2 regions of the Lentibacillus songyuanensis genome follow, and region 1 is predicted to be linked to the other one. Evidence: riboswitches for the same ligand, from Rfam matches in the RefSeq annotation. Region 1 holds a riboswitch; the other holds the start of a gene.
The links. Region 1 has a riboswitch for FMN ahead of ribD (bifunctional diaminohydroxyphosphoribosylaminopyrimidine deaminase/5-amino-6-(5-phosphoribosylamino)uracil reductase RibD). Riboswitches for the same ligand answer to the same signal wherever they lie in the genome.
Positions count from the first base shown of each region.

Region 2: another riboswitch for FMN. It lies ahead of WMZ97_RS19455 (ECF transporter S component); the one in region 1 lies ahead of ribD (bifunctional diaminohydroxyphosphoribosylaminopyrimidine deaminase/5-amino-6-(5-phosphoribosylamino)uracil reductase RibD).

Region 1 is NZ_JBCLVH010000014.1:65,233-69,448, forward strand. It holds gene WMZ97_RS14150 (VC0807 family protein) at 1-299, shown strand, start outside; gene WMZ97_RS14155 (DmpA family aminopeptidase) at 480-1,466, opposite strand; FMN riboswitch at 1,610-1,760, shown strand; gene ribD (bifunctional diaminohydroxyphosphoribosylaminopyrimidine deaminase/5-amino-6-(5-phosphoribosylamino)uracil reductase RibD) at 1,958-3,073, shown strand; gene WMZ97_RS14165 (riboflavin synthase) at 3,054-3,668, shown strand; gene WMZ97_RS14170 (bifunctional 3,4-dihydroxy-2-butanone-4-phosphate synthase/GTP cyclohydrolase II) at 3,674-4,216, shown strand, end outside.
Region 2 is NZ_JBCLVH010000029.1:11,762-15,977, reverse strand. It holds gene WMZ97_RS19470 (1,4-dihydroxy-2-naphthoate polyprenyltransferase) at 1-599, shown strand, start outside; gene WMZ97_RS19465 (hotdog fold thioesterase) at 619-1,026, shown strand; gene WMZ97_RS19460 (TraR/DksA C4-type zinc finger protein) at 1,019-1,378, shown strand; FMN riboswitch at 1,790-1,938, shown strand; gene WMZ97_RS19455 (ECF transporter S component) at 2,097-2,684, shown strand; gene WMZ97_RS19450 (S8 family serine peptidase) at 2,824-4,216, opposite strand, start outside.

The sequences.
Region 1 (4,216 bases):
TACAAGGGTATCGCCGGAAAGACAGCATGGCGTTATTTACGAAAAAAGGACTCTTCCAATGGTATCAACTAGTGACGCTGTTATTTGTGATTCAAGGGGTTTTCCAAAACTCGCTGAAAGCATGGCTAATTTATAAATTTGGTGTGGATGGATATGATCAAGTATTAATCTATCGGAAAGTTAGCGGGTATATCTTTTCGGCAATCATTTTTGGCGGATTTATGTTGGCAATGGTCAAAACAAACAATTATTTGCGCGAACATGCGTCTGAATATGCTGGTGAGACGCTTCATAAGTGATCGTGAAAAGAGCCGCTTGTAAGCGAGATCACTGAAAAGTACCTTTCATAATCGTTTAGAAGAAAACGGGCTTAAAAACGTGCGAGAGCAGACTTGAAACGTGCGAGATGCATAGGTTTTCTAAATAAATCTATTTCACTTTTTCACCAGCCTCCTTGTAAGCTGCTCTTTTCACTCTTATCAAATTGGCGCCTTCTCAATCACTCGTTCCTTTCTTCCTACCGTTGTTTCTGCATACTTAAGCGAGTTCATTACAGCTTCCTCAGTAGTCTCTACAACCGCCTGAAAGAGTTGATTCATTACTGGATGATCATCGCGGATATGGACAAGCGTCTCTGTCTGATGATTGCTTTCATGCATGTATGGATTGGCTGTCGAAAACGCAATCGCGATATCTCCGCTGCCATTGGCGATCTGGCTTCCGGTTCGTCCGAGTCCAGCGGCACAACGCTTGGCCAAACGTTTCAATTGCCGGTCGTAAAGTGGGGCATCGGTGGCAACGATCATCATAATTGAACCATCGGGTGTGTCGAGTTGTTTGTTATTCCAGTTGGCAAACTGCGCATCTTCCCGCTTGCCGAAATTGCTTAACACCAGACAGCCAACTGTATACTCAGTCCCTTCCGCACAAATCATTCTTGATGCCGTGCCAATTCCTCCTTTATAACCAAAACAAACCATCCCTTTTCCAGCACCGGCAGCGCCTTGTTCCACCGGACCTGTTGTTGCGTTTTTAATAGCTTGAATCGCATGCTCAGGTTTGACTGCTTGCAGCCGCATCGAATTTAAATAACTATCATTACACTCTCCAACCACAATATTTATCGAACTGGTGGAGTCGCCGACTTCCTTGTTTGTTTCCAGCATATATTGCAATGTCCCTTGCAGCACAGCCCCGACACTAAATGTGTTGGTGAGCATAATGGGCGATTCTAGTAGTCCGAGCTCATCCATTTGAATGAGTCCGGCTGTTTTACCATACCCATTAATGACGGCGCTCGCTGCCCGTGTTTTCTTAGTGAAAAGATTATCGCCATGCGGGAGAATAGCTGTTACACCGGTGCAAATGGTGTTAATGTCATCGATTTTTTTATATAAGGTGACATGACCAACTTTAACCCCTGGTACGTCGGTAATGCCATTGGATGTTCCTTTTGCGAGATTCATCGCCAAGCACGCTCCTCTATTAATTTTGGTAAGGTTATATAATGGACGATAGAACTAGTTGAGTAGTCATAATAGCATAAATCATCCTAAAATACTTGCAGTCCGTTTTCATTTACGTTATAAATAATATACAAGTTCATATTACAATCCTTCGGGGCAGGGTGCAATTCCCGACCGACGGTAAGAAGCAGCGTTTTGCTTTAAGTCCGTGACCCGTGCGGTTTTCGTAACCAAGCGGTGGATCTGGTGTAACTCCAGAGCCGACAGTTAAAGTCTGGATGGGAGAAGGAATGTTAGATAGCAAGCATGATCGTGAAAAGGTTTCGTCTGTGCGATCGGATTATTTGTATACCAATAATCTGTATTGCCAATTTTTAGTATACCTTAATAGAAGCATGTGCTTGTTTATTTAAACTTCTACCCTAACGCCTCTGAAGCTGATTTCAGAGGCTTTTTTGATTTTAAGAATAAAAAAGGGAGGGAGAGCTATTTTGAATGATAAGGATTATATGGAACTTGCCTTGAAACTGGCCACAGCAGTATTGGGACAGACCAGTCCAAATCCGCCGGTAGGAGCGGTGGTGGTGAAAGATGACGTGATTGTTGGCTTTGGCGCCCATCTAAAAGCTGGTGAGGCGCATGCGGAGGTTTATGCACTGGATATGGCTGGAGAAAAAGCAAATGGAGCGACGATTTTTGTCACGCTTGAGCCGTGCAGTCATACGGGAAAAACATCACCGTGTGCGGATTACATTATTGCAAAAGGAATCCATCGGGTGGTTGTTGCGGTGGCAGATCCGAATAAAAAGGTTTCTGGCAGAGGGATTGCGAAACTCCGTAGTGCTGGAATAACTGTTGAAGTCGGGATGTTACAAGCGGAAGCAGAGCAGGTGAATCGGGTGTTTTTCCATTACATAACAACTGGAATGCCGTATGTGACATTGAAAGCGGCTACGAGTTTAGACGGGAAAACTGCGACTGTAACCGGAGAGAGCAAATGGATTACCGGGGAAGAAGCACGTTTGGATGGACACCGGTACCGACACTATCATGATGCCATTCTTGTTGGGGTGAACACAATACTGGCAGATAACCCACGTTTGACCACACGAATTGGTGATGGTGGAAAAAACCCGATCCGAGTAGTTTTGGATACGATGCTAAAAACGCCATTAGATGCCAAAGTTGTCACCGATAAGCAAGCGAAAACGATTATTTTCACCAGTAAAGATGTTCCTGGGGAGCGCTTGAAGCTTTTTCAGAAGCAAGAGCAGGTTACCGTTATCCCGATTGAGCACCAGCAGGTACACATTGAAGACGTCCTGCGATATTTAGGCAAAAAAAGGATTACCTCGCTATTGGTAGAAGGCGGCGCGAAGGTTAATGGTTCCTTTCTAGCAGCCAAAAAGATCGACCAATTTATTATATATATGGCGACTCAGCTGATAGGTGGGGCAAACACGCCGACTTCCTTTGCTGGGGCAGGATTTGAAAAATTAAGCGATGCCCTATCGATGGAAATCAAACAGGTAGAAATGATTGGGGAAACGATTAAAATCACGTGTGTTCCACGAAAGGATGATAGCGATGTTTACCGGGATTGTTGAAGAAAAAGGTACAATCACTCAAATGGATTATGTCTCTGATCAGGCTGTTCGGTTAACAATTGGTGTGGAAAACGTAACAACCGATTTGCAGGTCGGCGACAGTATTGCTATAAACGGGATTTGTCTGACCGTTACGAATTTTTCTCAGTGTGATTTTCAAGTTGATGTGATGCCGGAAACGATGAAATCAACCTCGCTGAACGACCTTGATACAGGGTCACATGTCAATTTGGAACGGTCACTTGCGGTCAACGGCCGGGTTGGCGGACATTTTGTATCCGGGCATGTCGATGGTATTGGGAAAGTAATGGAAAAACAAAGAAAAGAAAATGCGTCTTACTATAAGGTTGTCATTCCAGAAGAGTTCCAGCGATTTGTATTTGTCAAAGGGTCAATTGCTGTTGATGGTGTGAGTCTAACCATTTTCTCAGTGAGTGACAAGGAAATTACGCTATCCTTGATTCCCCATACAGTTGCCGAGACAGTTTTAGGAGGAAAAGAGCCTGGAGACAGCGTTAATCTAGAGTTCGATATGTTAGCGAAATATGTACAGAACATGATGGAACAACAAATATTCCACAAAGAAAGAGGGTAGCAAACATGTTTCATTCCATTGATGAGGCGATTACTAATTTAAAACAAGGAAAACCAATTATTGTTGTAGATGATGAAAACCGGGAAAATGAGGGGGATCTGGTTGTGTTGTCTGAGAAAGCAACACCGGAAGTGATCAATTTTATGATTACCCATGCGAAGGGCCTGGTGTGTACAACGATCACAGAAAAATTAGCCAAACAACTAGGTTTATCCATGATGGCGAAACAAAATACTGACCCATTCGGTACCGCGTTTACCGTGAGCATTGATCATCAAGATACGAAAACAGGGATAAGTGCGGTGGAACGTTCGCAAACAATCCAGGCTTTACTGCGGCCGGATACCAATGGAAATGATTTCAAGCAACCTGGCCATGTTTTCCCATTGATTGCTAAGACTGGCGGTGTGTTGACGCGGGCAGGACACACGGAAGCATCCGTTGATTTAGCCGATTTGAGCGGTGCCTTTCCATCATGTGTAATCTGTGAAATCGTCAAAGAAGATGGAACGATGGCGCGTGTGCCAGACTTAATGGAGACTTCCGAG
Region 2 (4,216 bases), on a different contig from region 1:
TTGCGGTTGCCATGCTGCTCGGTGTTTATATTTGTGCCGTTTCCAGCTGGTGGATTGCAGTTATTGGTTTAGCTTGTATGCTTTTCGGCTATTTATATACTGGCGGACCGTTACCAATTGCTTATACACCACTTGGCGAACTATTTTCCGGATTCCTGATGGGGACAGTCATCATTTGCATCAGCTATTTCATTCAAACGCTAACTATTACAGCTTCCACCATCTTAGTTTCCATTCCGGTTGCGATTTTTATTGGCTGTATTATGATGTCGAATAATATTCGGGATCTGGACGGCGATAAGGAAAATGGTCGAAAAACAATCGCCATTTTGCTTGGCAGAAAAAATGCGATCCGTTTTCTAGGTGCCCTGTTTGTCATCGCCTTTGGACTAACTGCCTACTATATTATTGATGGATTATTACCAATCTGGTCACTTATCGTGTTTTTGAGTGGTATTAAAGCAGTCGATGTATATAGGAAATTTCAAGGGAAGACCAAACCAATTGAAATGCTTCCTGCGATGGTCGCTACCGGGAAAACAAACACCATTTATGGGTTTTTGTTAGGGATTTCATTATTATTAAGTGAAGTATTTTGATTCAGAGAGAAGGTTTGTTATGGATTTTTCCCGGACACTACTTGAATCGCTTGGAATGAACGTTGAGAAACTCGATAAGGATCTGGTTGTCATGACCATGCCAGTTGATTATCGCACCCATCAGCCGGCCGGATTTTTACATGGCGGAGCCAACGCAGCCCTGGCAGAAACAGCTGCAAGTATCGGTGCCTTTCTTCATGTTGATGCAAACCAATTCAATGTATTTGGCATTGAAATTAATGCCAACCATATCAAGAGCAAACGTGAGGGAACCGTAACAGCCAAAGCCGTCCCCAGACATATCGGAAAAACCACCATGGTATGGGAAATTACGATCGTGGATGAACAAGATGAGCTGATTTGTCTTTCCCGATGTACGATTGGAGTCGTTCCTAAGAAGAAGAAAGGGGACAATCTTAATGAGTAATACAAATCTAAGTAAAGAGCAAGTAACACATTTTCAACATCAGCTGCTAACAATGAAGGAAGAATTGCTGGCAGAAGTAAAAAAGCATGAAGGTTCAGGTCCAAATGATTCTTTACATGAATTAGCCGATTATGATAATCATCCTGCTGATATGGCAACAGAGCAGTTTGAACAAGAAAGGGACGCAGGATTCGGTCAAATGCGCCGGGATCGTTTACAGGACATCAATGATGCATTGACCCGTATCGAAAACGGCACATATGGATTAAGTGAACTTTCCGGAAAACCTATCCCTGCAGAACGCTTGGAAATAGAACCAACAGCACGAAATTTGGCAGAAGAAGAAAAATAGTGTAGTTATAAAGAAATCTGAACGATTCAAATTTCTTTCTTTTGGAATTTGTATTCGCCCGGATTTCTTTTTTTATATGTTAATAACTTTTAAGTACTGTTGCCCTCCCCTCACCCGGACGGCGGTACCAGCACTCGTATTTGGATATCAACAACTTCTTACCCCGCAGTTTATAAAGAAAGTGTCATCAAAGACAATTGTCACTACGTCGCATTTTCCATCAACTTCCTATTGGATGAAAAACCAACATACTAAACTTCCTATCCTGTATTCTTTATCCTTAACGTACAAAATTCCCATTATGCCTCGCCACATTTTAGATATGAACTTCTCCTTTAACGAAAAACACAGCCAAAATACTTGCAAATAAAAGAAAACGATGTATACTTATAAGTAACAATATCATATCGATTCCATCTTCGGGGCAGGGTGCAATTCCCGACCGACGGTAAGAAGCAATAGTGCTTCAGAGTCCGTGACCCGCTTGAACATATGTTAAAGCGGTTGACCTGGTGTGAGTCCAGGACCGACAGTTACAGTCTGGATGGGAGAAGATGTCGAGCCGTTTTCTTGTGCAAAAGCTATTGCACATGTTTATTTCTGTTACCACGATACCCTAAAGCCCCGATTAGGCGCTTTAGGGTTTTTTATGTTTAAAAACGGCCAATCCTTCATCACGAGATGTGAATCGATAACCAGATGAAGGAGGAGATCGATGATGCCAAAGCAAAACACGCAATCATCACAATTATTAAAACTGATCATTTTAGCTTTATTGGGAACTATTTCCCTCTTACTGTTTTTCCTAAATTTCCCGCTGCCATTTTTACCCGGGTACTTAAAAATTGATTTTAGTGAAGTCCCAGCATTAATTGCAGCGCTCATCTTTTCACCCATGGCCGGTGTGATTGTGGAAGCCATTAAGAATTTGCTTTACATGGTTGTCGGCGGTGGTGAACCTGTAGGCGTAACAGCCAATTTCTTAGCCGGGGTCCTGTTTATTGTTCCAGTTGCCGTGCTCTACCATAAATATAAAGGCGTAAAGAGCATTGTATCGGGGCTTGTTGTGGGAACATTGATTTCAGCACTTGCCATGAGTATATTAAACTACCTTGTTATCCTCCCTGTTTATGCATGGTTTATGGGAATGGAAGACATGAAGATAGAAAGTGTGAAACGTTTTACTGCGATGTTCTTTATTTTTCCATTTAATGTTATCAAAGGGGTCGTGGTTGGATTACTATTTGTTCCATTATTTATCAAATTACGAAGCTGGATTGAGCAGAAGCAAACCAATACTATATAACGGAAAACGACAATCAGCGGGAAAAAGAATAATGATGTAAAAAGCTAACCCTCATCATTAAGGGTTAGCTTTTTTGCTTCTATTTCATTTCCTATTACGGGAGATACGCAGAACAACATCATCCCTCTACGCCTAACATTTATTTGTTATCTACATTAATAAATAGTTTACCATCAGCTGTTTGACGTGTTTCATTTCCGTAATCATCGGTAACTTTTACTTCAATAACGGCACCTTCTGCCTCGACATTATTGGTAGCTGTCCAATATCCTACATAATGCCCCTCAGAAGTCTCTCGCAATGGTAATTCAGTTACATTCTTTAAGCTCGCTTTTGCGTTTGTAAGCGGCATTTGGACAAAGAACGTTGCATCCAGCCCAGGGTCACTATCAAATTCAATTTTCACACTTTCCCCCGCCTGTAATTGCACATCATCTGTTGGCGTCAGATTGTCAATCACAGGAACATCCATGTTTACATCAAGTTTCACATTTTTCTTCGTTTTATTACCCGCTTGGTCCTTGGCAACCACTTTAATTTTGTTTTCACCATTATCAAGCAAAATTCGTTTGGAATAAGCACCATCAGTAACCTTAGCCTTTTCCCCGTTTACCTTAACCCAATCCAAATTCGCATCTTGAACCGTTCCTTCTACCGTCACGGTTTCATGATTGGTCTTGTCTCCATCTTTCGGATTGTCGATCGTCAGCTCCGGATTGTTCGTATCTAATGTGACGGTCACCGGTTTCGAGGCACCCGTTTTATCCCCGTCTAGTTTGGAAACAGCAGTAAATTCATTTTCACCTTCCGTAAGCTTTATTTCAATAGCAAATGTACCATCTTCTGCAACCTCTGCGGTACCGGCTTCGTCCCCATTGTTCATCAACTGGATCGTTGTGGTTGGTGAGGCGGTACCTTCAATGGTTACATCTTTCTCATTGGTGATCAGATCATCATCTGGTGATGTAATGACTGGATCAGCCACTTCATAACTTACCCGGGCACGAATCATATAGTTGCCTTCATCTGCTGGTGATGGTGACCATGTTCCATCCACCAATTGAAAGCTTCGTTCCGCATACGTTCCATCTTCATCTGTTGCCAAACCTGGGGCGTTTGGATCGCCTTCTGTTTGTATATATACCATATAGAAATCACCATCAACTACAATATTATGTTCACTCAAATCAACAACCGTCCATTCCCCGTTACGCATTGCTTCGGCATCAATTGGACCGGCAACTTTTTTGCCAGGAGCACCATCTTCACCAGAAGCATCCCAAACTTCCACGGCAAATTCTGTTCCACCCGGTACAGGCCACTCGGTATCCCAGAAGCGGAAGACCCCATCGGTTACAACAGCGGTATCTTTTCCTTCTGGTAAGGTCATTTTTACACCCCAACCATTACCGGCATCGTAAAATGCTCGCGCGTTTTCAGCCGTACCATCGTCATACCCAATCTCTCCACCTGGATAGCTATAAAAAGGATCAAGATCTATATCGATTGTCTGGTCGTCCTTCCCAATGGTG